2 regions of the Streptomyces sp. NPDC091377 genome follow, and region 2 is predicted to be linked to the other one. Evidence: riboswitches for the same ligand, from Rfam matches in the RefSeq annotation. Region 2 holds a riboswitch; the other holds the start of a gene.

Region 1 (6,626 bases), on a different contig from region 2:
GACCGGCTCGACGCCGAGCCAGTGGTCGCCGCTGATGCCGCCGAAGGAGCCGGTCGGGGTGCCGAACAGCGGGTCGATCAGGTCCTCGTGATGGGACTCGGGGTCCTGCCCGGCGAGGCTGGTGATCACGGGGGCCAGCACGGCGACCAGGATGAGCAGGAGCACGAGGACGCCGCCGGCCAGCGCGAGCTTGTCGCGTTTGAGGCGCTCCCAGGCGATCCGACCCAGGGATCTGCCCTGTACGGCCTTCGCGCCGCTGACTGCCGTCGCCTCCTCGGCCGCGCTCGGGGCCGCCTCGGCGGTCGGCTCGTGCAATGGTGCCGTCATCTGGCAGGGACCCCTCTCAACCGGCGGTAGCCGGCCCGCACTTGCCGCGGTAGCGGCGTCATCAGTCCGTCGTACTCAGGGGCGGCACCGGGGTGAACACCCGGGCGGACTCCCCTGGAGCGGGAGTCTTCAACGCTTTGGCGATCTGTAGCCAGACTTGGCGGTGAATGGATGCGTAAACGTGATGCTGTCCTGGGAGTTCCGTTATCCGGACCATCGTTGACGGGGGTCGGACACGGATCCAATCGGGCATATGGTGCGCGACCGATCATTTCCAGTCACGTCTACGCGCGCAGAGGGGTCCTCGGCCCGGTGCTCGGGACAGCGCTGTCCAAGGAATGGGCAGGCGTGGTGAAGGCGGTGATCAGTACGGTCGTGGCTGAGGGTAGCCGTAGCCGGGGGCCGGGGCGTGTGCGGGGGCCTGCGCGGGGGCGTGAGCCTCGCGGTCGTAGAAGGGGCGGGCGTTGGCCCGCATCCACATGGCGACCGGGCAGTACTCGTCGGACATCGCGACCGTCGACACCGGCAGCCCGTCCGGGCAGGCGCCGATGGACTGCTGCATCATCGCCCGCACCGCGTCCACGGCGGTCGGCGAGGTGTCGTAGACATCCAGACCGATGGCGAGATACGGCGCCCCGAGCGCGGGCTGCACCCAGGCGCGGCGCAGTGAGCGCAGGGCCTGGGTGCGGTGGGCGTTCTGCGCGAGCAGCGCGTAGAACTGGGGGACCTCGATGCCGGGCTCGGACAGCCGCAGCGGGCCGGCCGGCTGCCGGTCCAGTCCGGTCGCGATACGCCGCAGATCCAGCCAGGGCACCCCGACCCCGCCGCCCGGCGCGTGCGGGTTGAGCCACAGGCCGTAGTGGTCGGGGTAGAGGGTGCGGGCCACGTCGAGCCCTTCGACCACCTCGTACGAGCGGTTCCAGCCGCTGGCCGACAGCTCCTGGGCGGAGGTGACGCAGGGGGCGTACGCGTGGCCGTCGACCTCCATGTTCCCGTACTGGGCGTCGGGGGAGCCGGACTGGCCGTGCCACAGCAGCATCCAGATCTGACCGGCGGAGGGGGTGGCCAGGGCGCGCAGCAGGGCCTCGTAGGTGTCATAGCGACCCGGCGACACTTGACGCAGGGTGTGTTCGACCTGGCCGGTTGCGGCAGTGCCGCTGGTGCTCACTGGGTTTACCGCCCCTTCGTTACGCCCTCTTCGACCGTGACCCTAGTTTACGGCCGCGCGGCGACTCCGGGACTGGTGCCGTCGCGCGAGTGCGGTGGGTTCCGGCCGCTCGCGGTTCACAGGGCCCGTTGGTAGAACGGCCGTACCTGCTGCTTCATCCAGGCGGCCACCGGATCCTGGGCCACGTCCAGGAGGATCAGGTTGACCGGCCAGGTCACGGGGTGCGCGGTCAGGGCGCGTTCCAGGGCCTCCAGCGGCGATTCCCTGAAGTCGCCGCCGAGGTCGCCCTCCCCCTGGGTGAGTTCGACGCCGACGAAGAGGGCCGGGGCCTCGGTCTCGACGACGGCCAGACAGCGGCGGGCCGTCAGGACGACGCCCAGCGCGGCGAATTCGGCCGCGGCGGCGGCGAGGAAGTCGACCGGGTCGTCCTGCCAGTCGGGCTCGAAGAGCCGGACCCGGCCGCCGCCCGCCGGTCCGTCCAGCGGGGTGCGGCCCGCCCGGCACAGCTCGGCCACGGCGGGCGGCGGCAGCGGGAGCCCCACCACGCCGCCGGGGTTGACCACGATCCCGGCCTGCGGCGGCAGTCCGCGCGCGAACTCGACGGCGGGCGCGACGGTGAACGACATCTGCGCGCCGGCGACCTGACGCAACTGCTGCTCCGAACTGAACACCGGCACGTACGCCTGGCCCTCGATCTCCGTGGTGGGCAGATCCAGGGGGCCGCTGTGCGGGCCGCCGCCGCTGGGCAGCGGCACCCACAGGAAGCTGCGGCCGAGCACCTCCACGATCCGCGCCCCCGCCGTCGGCACCCCGAGGGAGGCCGACAGCACCTCCTCCAGCTCATTGCCGGGCCAGCCGCCGTGCGCGTGCGGGTGAGCCCCCGCCGCGAAGTCCGCGGGAAGGTCCGCCGGGAAGTCCATCTGCCTACCGCCTGCCGAGTACCACGTACCACTTGCTCCGAACTGAAAAGGCTAGCGGGTGAGGAGGGGGCGCGGGGGCGGGTGGGGGGTGTGGGGTATGGGGGGGCCGGGGGGGCTTGGGCCGGGGGGTGGCTTGGCGGGGGGGACTTGGCGGGGGGGGACTTGGGTCTGGGGGGCGCCATGGTTGGGGGTGCCTCGGCTCTGGGGGGGGCTCCCCTGATCGGGAGGCTGCCTCGACTCGAGGGCTCCGCTGGTTGGGGGCTCCCTCAGCTCCGGATGACTCCCTGGGCCGGAGGGCTCCCCCGACTCCGGACGGCTTCCCCTGACCGGGCGACTCTTTCGACTCCGGACGACTCCCCGTTGGGGGGGCGGCCACCCCGGACCAGGCTGGGCGTCCCCGGGACCGGGCCGGCCATCCTCTAGTCCCGCCGACCGTCCGCCGGTGCCGGCCGGGTCGACTGTCCCGAGCCGGGCGGGCGGCTCAGGCCCCAGGACGGCCACCAAGCCCCGGGGACCGGCCGATCAGCCCCGGAGAACCAGGCGATCAGCTTCGGGACCCGGCACGCACGCCAGGGACCCGACCGCCTGACCGCTCGATGGGAGTCACTCACCCCCGACGCGGCGTCTGGAGACGGCGAGGGTGGGCCTGGGCGCGGGACGCACCTCCCGGCTCGGCGGCGGCCACGGAGACCTGGCGTCCACCAGCCAGACCGAGACGGCCGCCCCAGGAAGCTTGGCGCCCAAGGCCCGAGCGCTACGGCTGGGTCCGGCCCGGCGGGTGGGCCTTGGGGCGGGGCGCCGGTCTTTGGCCTGACGACCGTGCCGCGGAATCGGGGCCGCTCGCCGAGGTGCGGGCCCCGAGGGGCGGGGGTAGCCGGGGCGCGGGCCTGGGCGGGTCCGGTGGACCGGGTCGGCCAGCCTGAGCCCGACGGGCCGCTCCCCCTCGGAGGGCCGGGGGCCGGAGGACCGGGGAGCCCGGGAGACCCGGAGCCAGGGTCGGGGAGCAGCCCGGCGGGCCCGGGGGCCCGGGAAGCGCGGGGATCCTGGCGGGCTCGGGGATCCCGGGGCCCGGGGGGCACGGGGCTCGGCGGCCAGGGGGCTCGGGGATCCCGAGGAGCCCGGGAGACCCTGAGCCCGGCGGGCCCGAGGCGCCCGGGAGGCCCGGGGCCCTGCACCCCCGCAGCCCCCGGCACCCCCGGCACCCCCGCAGCGCCCGCAGCCCCCGGCACCCCGCAGGCCCCGCCGCCCCGGCAGGCCCGCCGCCCCCGTCGCTCCGAGGGTCAGCCTGTGAAGCCGATTCGGTGGAGGGTGTTGGCCGCGTCGCGGTCCAGGAGGACTGCGGAGCCGCAGCCGCCGGGCAGGTCGCCGCGTTCCACCCGGCGGGTCAGGCGGGCCGCCACCCGGCGGTGCCTGCGGAAGGCGTAGCGGGACACGCCCCGGCCGCGTTCGCGCTGGCCCTCCAGGGCCTGCTCGGGGGTGACGTCGAGCAGCAGGACGTGGAGCATGCCGCCCCGGCGACGGGCCTCGCGGGCCAGCCAGGCTCTCACCCATGCCTGGGTGCCGCAGTCGTGCACCACCACACCCTTGCCGGTGCGCAGGGCGCGGCGCAGTCCGGCGTAGTGCGCGAGCCGGACCAGGGGGCGGTAGGCCGCGTACGGCAGGAAGCGCGGGACGCGGCGGTCCCAGCGGTCCCGGCTGTCCTGGGAGTCGATCCGGGCGGCGGTGACCGCACGCTTCATGAGGGTCGACTTGCCGCTGCCGGGCAGTCCGGTGACCACCACGAGGTCGCGGGGGCCGAAGAGCAGGGCGCGCGGGCTGCGACCGCCCCGTGCGCGCAAGTCGCGGACGACGGGGGCGGGCGGCGCGGCGCACGCCTCCCGGGCCGGGGCACCCGGCTGCTCGGGCAGCGCGACGCCGGACGTGGTCGCGTACGCCGTGATCCTGTTCACCGTGATCGTCCTCCCCTGGGGCGGTTCACGAGATCCCCTCCCCGTCGAGTGTAAAGAGAAGGTAATTCGCGGTGTCTCGTATTTCCGTACGCATCGCGCAACAAGGCTGCTACAGAGCGCTGTCCCTCGACCGTGTCGTGCGAGACCCCCCGTGAGGCTCCCCCTCCCCCGCCGCAGAGATGCGTGCAATGATGAGCCCGCCAACTGCATACCGGCCGTTTGAATCCGCGCGGGAGAGTCCCCGGACATTGCACCGGGGCGCCGAAGGAGCAAGTCCCTCCCTTGAATCTCTCAGGCCCCGTACCGCGCGGGCGAGGCACATCTGAAAAGCGGGCCGCCGCCGCGCGGCCCCACCCAAGGTGCAAACCGTGACCGTGCCCGGTCATGGCGAACCTCTCAGGTTCCGATGACAGATGGGGAGGATCTTGGGGAACCCGAACGGGGGCCCTCAAGGACCCGACCTCGCCTTCCCCGTCCCTTGGGAGACCGCCGATGAGCAGTGCCGAACCCCGGCGCACCGCACTCGATGCCCTGCATCGCTCGCTGGGCGCGACCATGACCGACTTCGCCGGCTGGGACATGCCGCTGCGCTACGGCTCCGAGCGCGACGAGCACCTCGCCGTCCGCACCCGGGCCGGACTGTTCGACCTCTCCCACATGGGCGAGATCGCGGTGACCGGCCCGCAGGCCGGCGCCCTGCTGAACTTCGCCCTGGTCGGCAACATCGCCGGCGTCGGCGTCGGCCGGGCCCGCTACACCATGATCTGCCAGGCCGACGGCGGCATCCTGGACGACCTGATCGTCTACCGCCTTGCCGAGACGTCGTACCTGGTGGTCGCCAACGCCTCCAACGCCCAGGTGGTGCTGGACGCCCTCACCGAGCGGGCCGCCGGCTTCGACGCCGAGGTCCGCGACGACCGCGACGCGTACGCGCTGCTGGCCGTCCAGGGCCCGGAGTCCCCGGGCATCCTGAAGTCGCTGACCGACGCCGACCTGGACCACCTGAAGTACTACGCCGGGCTGCCCGGCACGGTCGCCGGGGTCCCGGCGCTGATCGCCCGTACCGGGTACACCGGCGAGGACGGTTTCGAGCTGTTCGTGAAGCCGGAGCACGCCGTCACGCTGTGGGAGGCGCTGACCGAGGCGGGCGCCGGGGCCGGTCTGGTGCCGTGCGGGCTGTCCTGCCGGGACACCCTGCGCCTGGAGGCGGGCATGCCGCTGTACGGGCATGAGCTGACGGCCGCGCTCACCCCGTTCGACGCCGGGCTGGGCCGGGTGGTGAAGTTCGAGAAGGAGGGCGACTTCGTCGGGCGCGGGGCGCTCGCCGAGGCGGCCGAGCGGGCCGCGACCGAGCCGCCGCGGGTGCTGGTCGGCCTGGTCGCCGAGGGCCGCCGGGTGCCGCGCGCCGGATACCCGGTGGTCGCGGACGGCACGGTGATCGGCGAGGTCACCTCCGGCGCCCCCTCCCCCACCCTGGGCAAGCCGATCGCCATGGCGTACGTCGACGCCGCGCACGCCGCGCCGGGCACGGCCGGGGTCGGGGTGGACATCCGCGGCAGCCACGAACCGTACGAGGTCGTCGCGCTGCCGTTCTACAAGCGCCAGAAGTAAGGGCCGGCCGGCCCGGGGGCGCGCTCCCCGCCCGAGTGCCCTTCCCCGGTCCTCCCGGTCTTCCCGGCTCCTCCCGGCTCCGCCCGGCGCTCTGCCCGGCGCCCTGCTCGGCACCAGGCTCGGCGCCCTCACCAGCTCTTCCCGGCTTTTTCAGCAGTCATCCGCGTACAGGAGAATTCAGGTCATGAGCAACCCCAAGGAACTGCGTTACAGCAAGGAACACGAGTGGCTGTCGGCCACCGACGAGAACGGTGTGGCCACGGTCGGCATCACCGAGTTCGCGGCCAACGCCCTCGGCGACGTCGTCTACGCCCAGCTCCCGCAGGCCGGTGCGACGGTCGCCGCCGGTGAGACCTGTGGCGAGCTGGAGTCCACCAAGTCGGTCTCCGACCTCTACTCGCCGGTCAGCGGCGAGGTCGTCGAGTCCAACCAGGACGTCGTGGACGACCCGGCGCTCGTGAACTCGGCCCCCTTCGAGGGCGGCTGGCTGTTCAAGGTCAGGATCACGGACGAGCCGGCCGAGCTGCTCTCCGCCGACGAGTACACCGCCTTTTCCGCCGGCTGAGGACCGAGGAGTCACTGAACCGATGACTGCCCTGAACACCCCCCTGCACCAGCTCGACCCCGAGGTCGCCGCCGCGGTCGACGCCG
Region 2 (6,626 bases):
GGCCGTACGACACGCAGCCCTGGTCACTCGACCCTGACCACCCAGCCCTGGTCACTCGGCCCTGACCACCCAGCTCTGGTCACTCGATCCTGGTCACTCGGCCCTTGTGACTCGGCCCCCCTCACTCAGCCCTCATCACTCAGGCCCGTCACTCAGTCCTCGTCACTCAGTCCTCGTACGCGTCCAGCGGCGGGCACGAGCACACCAGGTTCCGGTCGCCGAACGCCTGGTCGATACGCCGTACCGGCGGCCAGTACTTGTCCGCGGTGGACACCCCGGCCGGGAACACGGCCTCCTCGCGCGCGTACGCGTGCTCCCACTCCCCGCCCAGCGCGGCGGCGGTGTGCGGGGCGTTGCGCAGCGGGTTGTCCTCGGCCGGCCACTCCCCCGACCCGACCTTCTCGATCTCCGTACGGATCGCGATCATCGCCTCGCAGAACCGGTCGACCTCGATCAGGTCCTCGGACTCGGTGGGCTCGATCATCAGCGTCCCGGCGACCGGGAAGGACATCGTCGGCGCGTGGAACCCGTAGTCGATCAGCCGCTTGGCCACATCGTCGACGCTCACGCCGGTGGCCTTGGTCAGCGGGCGCAGATCGATGATGCACTCGTGCGCGACCAGCCCGCCGGGCCCGGTGTAGAGGACCGGGTAGTGCGGCTCCAGGCGCTTGGCGATGTAGTTGGCGGACAGCACGGCCACCTGTGTGGCCCGCTTCAGCCCCTCGCCGCCCATCAGCCGGACGTAGGCCCAGGAGATCGGCAGGATGCCCGCGGAGCCCCAGGGCGCCGCCGAGACGGGGCCCACGCCCGTCTCGGGACCGGCGGCCGGCTGCAACGGGTGGTTCGGCAGATGCGGCGCAAGGTGTGCGCGCACGGCCACCGGGCCGACCCCGGGGCCACCGCCGCCGTGCGGGATGCAGAAGGTCTTGTGCAGGTTGAGGTGCGAGACGTCGCCGCCGAAGTGCCCCGGCTTGGCGAGCCCGACGAGCGCGTTGAGGTTGGCGCCGTCGACGTACACCTGTCCGCCCGCCTCGTGCACCTGGGCGCAGATGTCGGCGACGTGCTCCTCGAACACACCGTGCGTGGACGGGTAGGTGATCATCAGCACGGACAGTTCGTCGCGGTGCTTCTCGATCTTCGCCCGCAGGTCCTCGACGTCGATCTCGCCGTCCTCGGCGGTCTTCACGACGACGACCTTCATACCGGCCATCACCGCGCTCGCGGCGTTCGTGCCGTGCGCGGAGGACGGGATCAGACACACGGTCCGCTGCTCGTCCCCGTTGGCCCGGTGGTAGCCGCGCACCGCCAGCAGCCCGGCCAGCTCGCCCTGCGACCCGGCGTTGGGCTGCAACGACACCTTGTCGTACCCGGTGACCTCGGCGAGCCGCTCCTCCAGCTCACGGATCAGCGTCAGATACCCCTGTGCCTGCCCGGCCGGCGCGAAGGGGTGCAGCTGACCGAACTCCGGCCAGGTCACCGGCTCCATCTCGGTCGTCGCGTTGAGCTTCATGGTGCACGAGCCCAGCGGGATCATCCCGCGGTCCAGGGCGTAGTCCCGGTCGGCGAGCCGGCGCAGATAGCGCAGCATCGCGGTCTCGGAGCGGTGCTGGTGGAAGACCGGGTGCGTGAGGTAGTCGTCCCCGCGCAGCAGGGCGGCCGGTACGGCGTCCTCGGCGGCGGCGTCCAGCGCCTCGAGGTCGGCCTCGACCCCGAAGGCGCTCCACACGGCGCCGAGCTGGGTCCGGGTGGTCGTCTCGTCGCAGGCGAGCGAGACATGGTCGGCGTCGACCAGCCGCAGGTTGACCCCCCGCTCGCGCGCGGCGGCGACGATCGCGGCGGCCCGTCCCTCGGCCTTGACGGTCACCGTGTCGAAGTAGGCGCCGTGCACGACCTCGGCACCGCCGGCGGCGAGCCCCGCGGCCAGGATCGTGGCGTAGCGGTGGGTCCGGCGGGCGATGCTGCGCAGTCCCTCCGGCCCGTGGTACACGGCGTACATCCCCGCCATCACGGCGAGCAGCACCTGGGCGGTACAGATGTTGCTGGTCGCCTTCTCGCGCCGGATGTGCTGCTCACGGGTCTGGAGCGCGAGCCGGTACGCCCTGTTGCCGTCCGCGTCCACGGAGACGCCGACGAGCCGGCCCGGCAGGCTGCGCGCGAACTTCTCGTGCACCGCCATGTACCCGGCGTGCGGTCCGCCGAAGCCCATCGGCACACCGAAGCGCTGGGTCGTGCCGATCGCGATGTCCGCGCCCAGCTCACCGGGCGAGGTCAGCAGCGTCAGCGCCAGCAGATCGGCGGCGACGGTCACCAGCGCGCCCAGCTCGTGCGCCTGCTCGACGACCGGCCTGAGGTCGCGTACGGCCCCGGAGGCACCCGGGTACTGCACCAGGACCCCGTTGATCTCCCGCCCGGCGACCTCGGCCGGAATGCCGTCGCTCAGGTCGGCGACCACGACCTCGACCCCGGTCGGTTCGGCCCGGGTCCGGATGACGGCGATCGTCTGCGGCAGCGCGTCGGCGTCGACCAGGAAGAGGCCGTTCTTGTTCTTCCCCATCCGCCGTGAGAGCGCCATCGCCTCGGCGGCGGCCGTCGCCTCGTCCAGCAGCGAGGCCCCCGAGGTCGGCAGCCCGGTGAGGTCGGCGACCATGGTCTGGAAGTTGAGCAGCGCCTCCAGGCGCCCCTGCGAGATCTCCGGCTGGTACGGCGTGTAGGCCGTGTACCAGGACGGGTTCTCCATGACGTTCCGCAGGATGACCGGCGGGGTGAAGGTGCCGTAGTAGCCGAGCCCGATCATCGAGTCGAGCACCTGGTTGCGGTCGGCGAGGGAGCGCAGCTCGGCCAGCACCTCGGCCTCGGTCCGCGCGCCCGGCAGCTCCAGCTCATCGGCGTTCTTGATCACGTCCGGGACCGCGGCGGTCGTCAGCTCGTCGAGGGAGCCGTAGCCGACCTGCGCGAGCATCTTGGCCCGCGCCTCCTGGTCGGGCCCGATGTGGCGCTGCTCGAAGGGGATGCCCTGTTCGAGCGCGGAGAGCGGAATACGATGGGCGGTCATTGCGGAGGCCTCCTGGTCTGACGCGACCTTCGAGGGGCACCACGGCACGGGGCCCCGACGGCCTCCCCCTCTGTCATCTCAACCTGAGAGCTTCACCGGACTTACGCCCGGCTTTCACCGTCGGTGAGAGCGGAAGCCGTCGCTATCCGCTCTGCTTTCCAGAGTGACCTCGTCCGTGCGGTACGGGGGCCTGAGAGATTCCGGGGAGGATTTGCTCCTTCGGCGCCTCCGGTGACCCGGAGGACTCTCCCGCACGGGGTCAGCAGCCGCTGTCAGCCTACCAGCGCGGTCCACGAACGGGCCTTCGAGTGGCCGCCTTCCCCAATGTGCTCTTTCGTAGTGCTTACGGATGAGTTGCGACCTCGTGGAGGGACCGTGCAGACCGATATCGATCCGCGCAACCTGATCGGCCGCAAGGCGTTCGACCGCAACGGCACCAAGATCGGCACGATCGACGAGGTCTACCTCGACGACGCGACCGGCGTACCCGAGTGGGCCGCCATAAGGACGGGACTCTTCAGCCGGGACGCCTTCGTCCCCCTGGAGCCCAGCGAACTGATCGAGGGCACCCTGCACGTCCCCTTCGACCGCTCCCTGATCAAGGACGCCCCCGACTTCGGCGTCGGCCGCCACCTCTCCCCCGAGCAGGAACTCCAGCTCTACCACCACTACGGCCTCGACCTCACCACCCCCTCGCCCGCACCGGACCACGACTTCGGCAAAATCGCCGGCCAGGACGACCCCTGACCTCCCCCTGGCCCCTCCCCTCGCTTCACCCGCTCGGCCCACCCGGAGGCCCCGGAGCCCTGCCCGGCTCGCCACCACGCCGCCCGCACCACACACGTCCTGACCGAAGGCCCCTCGCGCGTGGCCATGAACGGCACCCTCCACACCAAGACCGCGGCTCCCCTCCGGGCGGCACCCGCCACGAGGTGGACCGGTGCGCACCCCTGAAACACGTCGGACCGCGCTCGACTCCGCCCCCCGCCCGTCCACGGGCCCAGCCACCCTTCACCCGTCCCGGACCGGCCGGTTCTCTCCCCACCCCGTGTCTTCCCCGGACCCGTGCCCGTGGCCCGTTCCCCTGGGCCTTCCCTCACGCCCACCCCGGCCCGGCAGGCCCCCGTGCCGCTCCCACCCCCTCCACGCTCACCCCTCACCCAGCGCCCCCGCCCCGGATGCCTCCACAACCCCCCGCTCCGTGAGAGGCAGCGGCTCCGCCGGTTCCAGCGCGGGATCGTCGACCCGGAACGTCCGCACTCTCCCCGGTGCCTGCGACATCGGCGTCTCGAACCGCACGGTCACCCGTCCGACCCCGCTGCCCTGCACCCACCCGTGCCCGTGCTCGGTGTGCCGCACATCGTGCCCCGCCGGCCAGCGGCGCTCGGCGTGCTGCTCGGCCTCCTCCTCCCGGGCCCGCTCCTCCTCGTGGTCCGCCCCGGCCTCCTCCGTCGGCTCCCCTGCCGCCTGCGCGAACAGGTCCTCCTGGGTGTAGTCGGCGAGCCCGCTGACCCCGACCCCGAGCAGTCGTACCCCACCGGTGCTGTCCACGGACTCCAGCAGCCGCGCCGCCGCCTCCCGCACCACCGCCGGGTCGTCCGTCGGCCCCCGCAGCGTCTCGGACCGGGTCAGCGTGGAGAAGTCGTACCTCCGCACCTTCAGCACGATCGTCCGCCCCGACAGCCCGGCCGCGCGCAGGCGCCGTACACACCGGTCGGCCAGCCGCTGCACCTCAAGACCGACCCGTGTCCGGTCGTGGATGTCCACGTCGTAGGTGTCCTCCACCGACACCGACTTCGTCTCGCGTTCGGCGACCACCGGCCGGTCGTCGTGCGCCAGCGCCATCGCGTACAGCGCGTGCCCGTGGGCCTTCCCCAGCAGCCGGACCAGCTCGTCCTCGCCCGCCTCGGCCATCTCCTCGACCGTGGTGATCCCGGCGCGCCGCAGATGGTCCCCGGTCGCGGGCCCCACCCCGGGCAGCGTCCGTACCGACATGGGCCCCAGCAGCGCCCGCTCGGTGCCGGGCGCGATCAGTACGAGACCGTCGGGCTTGGCCTGCTCGGAGGCGATCTTGGCGAGCATCTTGGAGCCGGCCAGCCCCACCGACCCGGTGAGCCCGGTGGCCACCCGTATGTCCGTACGCAGCTTGACCCCCGCCAGCCGGGCGGACTCCACGTCCCAGGCCGCTTCCCCGGCCACCAGGTCCACGAACGCCTCGTCCAGGCTCAGCGGCTCCACCAGCGGCGACAGCTCCCGCAGGAGCGCCATCACCTGCTCGCTGATCGCCCGGTAGAAGCCGAAGCGCGGGACCAGGTACGCCGCGTTCGGTGCCAGCCGCCGCGCCTGCGCCATCGGCATCGCCGAGTGCACCCCGAACACCCGGGCCTCGTAGGAGCAGGTCGCGACCACCCCGCGCGGCCCCAGCCCGCCCACGATCACGGCCTTCCCGCGCAGGCTCGGCTTGGACGCCTGCTCCACCGAGGCGAAGAAGGCATCCATGTCGAGATGCAGGATCGTGGGTGTGTTCCTCACACCTCAGATGCTGCACCACACCACTGACAATGCCCCCGACCACAGGCGGGGGCATGACAGGATGGGCGCTCAGACCGCCCGGTTGCGCCGCCGCGCCAGCTCGTCCGCCGGGTTGTGCCCGACGAGTGTCTCCCCGGTGTCGATCCGCTCCCCGTGCAGCTGGGACAGCGCACTCTCCACGTCCCGCCACACCACGCCCACGGCGATCCCGAAGATCCCCTGCCCGCCCTGGAGCAGCGCGTGCACCTCGTCCGGCGAGGTGCATTCGTAGACCGTGGCGCCGTCGCTCATCAGCGTCATCCGCTCCAGGTCGCGAAAGCCGCGCTCGCGCAGATGCTGGACGGTGGTGCGGATGTTCTGCAGGGACACCCCGGTGTCCAGGAAACGCTTGACGATCTTCAGGACGACGACGTCCCGGAAGCTGTACAGCCGCTGTGTCCCCGATCCCGTGGCGGGGCGCACGCTCGGCTCGACGAGCCCGGTGCGGGCCCAGTAGTCCAGTTGCCGATAGGTGATGCCGGCGGCAGCGCAGGCCGTCGGGCCGCGATAGCCGATCTCCTCGGACGTCATCGACGTCGCCCCTCCGCCACTGGGCACGGCCGTCGGTCGCTGTGGAACCCGATCGGTCGCGCTGCCGTGAAGCGGGTACGGGCCGCTCTCCCCCAGACTCCGTCCGGGGGCACCCCCAGCCGTACCGTCGCCGCTGCTTCTCACGCCGACCTCCGTCCTTGACCTGCCCTCTCGACGGTAGGCAGTCACCGAGGGTGCGTCAACGATCGCCACACTCGGCACGCCGAGTGATAATCACCCTAAGAGTGGTTTCCCGTGTCCCACCGCGGGGAAAGGCTAGCCGAATGCCCCCGCCCGGGGCCGCAGGACGCTCTCACTGGCCAGTGGCAATTGCCGGAGCGGCGACAACGTACAGGCCCGGCGCACCCCTGGGGTCCGCCGGGCCGTCGCACGTCTCACTGGTTGCTGGTGCCGAAGTCCTCGGGCGAGATCTGGTCGAGGAACTCGCGGAACTTCTCCACCTCGTCCTCCT

The links. A riboswitch is a leader RNA that binds a small molecule or an ion and turns the genes downstream of it on or off. The one in region 2 is predicted to bind glycine.
Region 1: another riboswitch for glycine. It lies ahead of gcvT (glycine cleavage system aminomethyltransferase GcvT); the one in region 2 lies ahead of gcvP (aminomethyl-transferring glycine dehydrogenase).

Annotation. Positions count from the first base shown of each region.
Region 1 is NZ_JBIVUE010000011.1:44,303-50,928, reverse strand. It holds gene ACIQNG_RS23560 (ABC transporter permease) at 1-327, opposite strand, end outside; gene ACIQNG_RS23555 (enhanced serine sensitivity protein SseB C-terminal domain-containing protein) at 692-1,495, opposite strand; gene ACIQNG_RS23550 (enhanced serine sensitivity protein SseB) at 1,612-2,415, opposite strand; gene ACIQNG_RS23545 (AAA family ATPase) at 3,696-4,364, opposite strand; glycine riboswitch at 4,585-4,680, shown strand; gene gcvT (glycine cleavage system aminomethyltransferase GcvT) at 4,857-5,975, shown strand; gene gcvH (glycine cleavage system protein GcvH) at 6,160-6,540, shown strand; gene glyA (serine hydroxymethyltransferase) at 6,563-6,626, shown strand, end outside.
Region 2 is NZ_JBIVUE010000035.1:7,892-14,517, reverse strand. It holds gene gcvP (aminomethyl-transferring glycine dehydrogenase) at 167-3,052, opposite strand; glycine riboswitch at 3,221-3,314, opposite strand; gene ACIQNG_RS38120 (PRC-barrel domain-containing protein) at 3,428-3,799, shown strand; gene ACIQNG_RS38115 (DNA polymerase IV) at 4,202-5,584, opposite strand; gene ACIQNG_RS38110 (MerR family transcriptional regulator) at 5,654-6,298, opposite strand; gene ACIQNG_RS38105 (bifunctional nuclease family protein) at 6,550-6,626, opposite strand, start outside.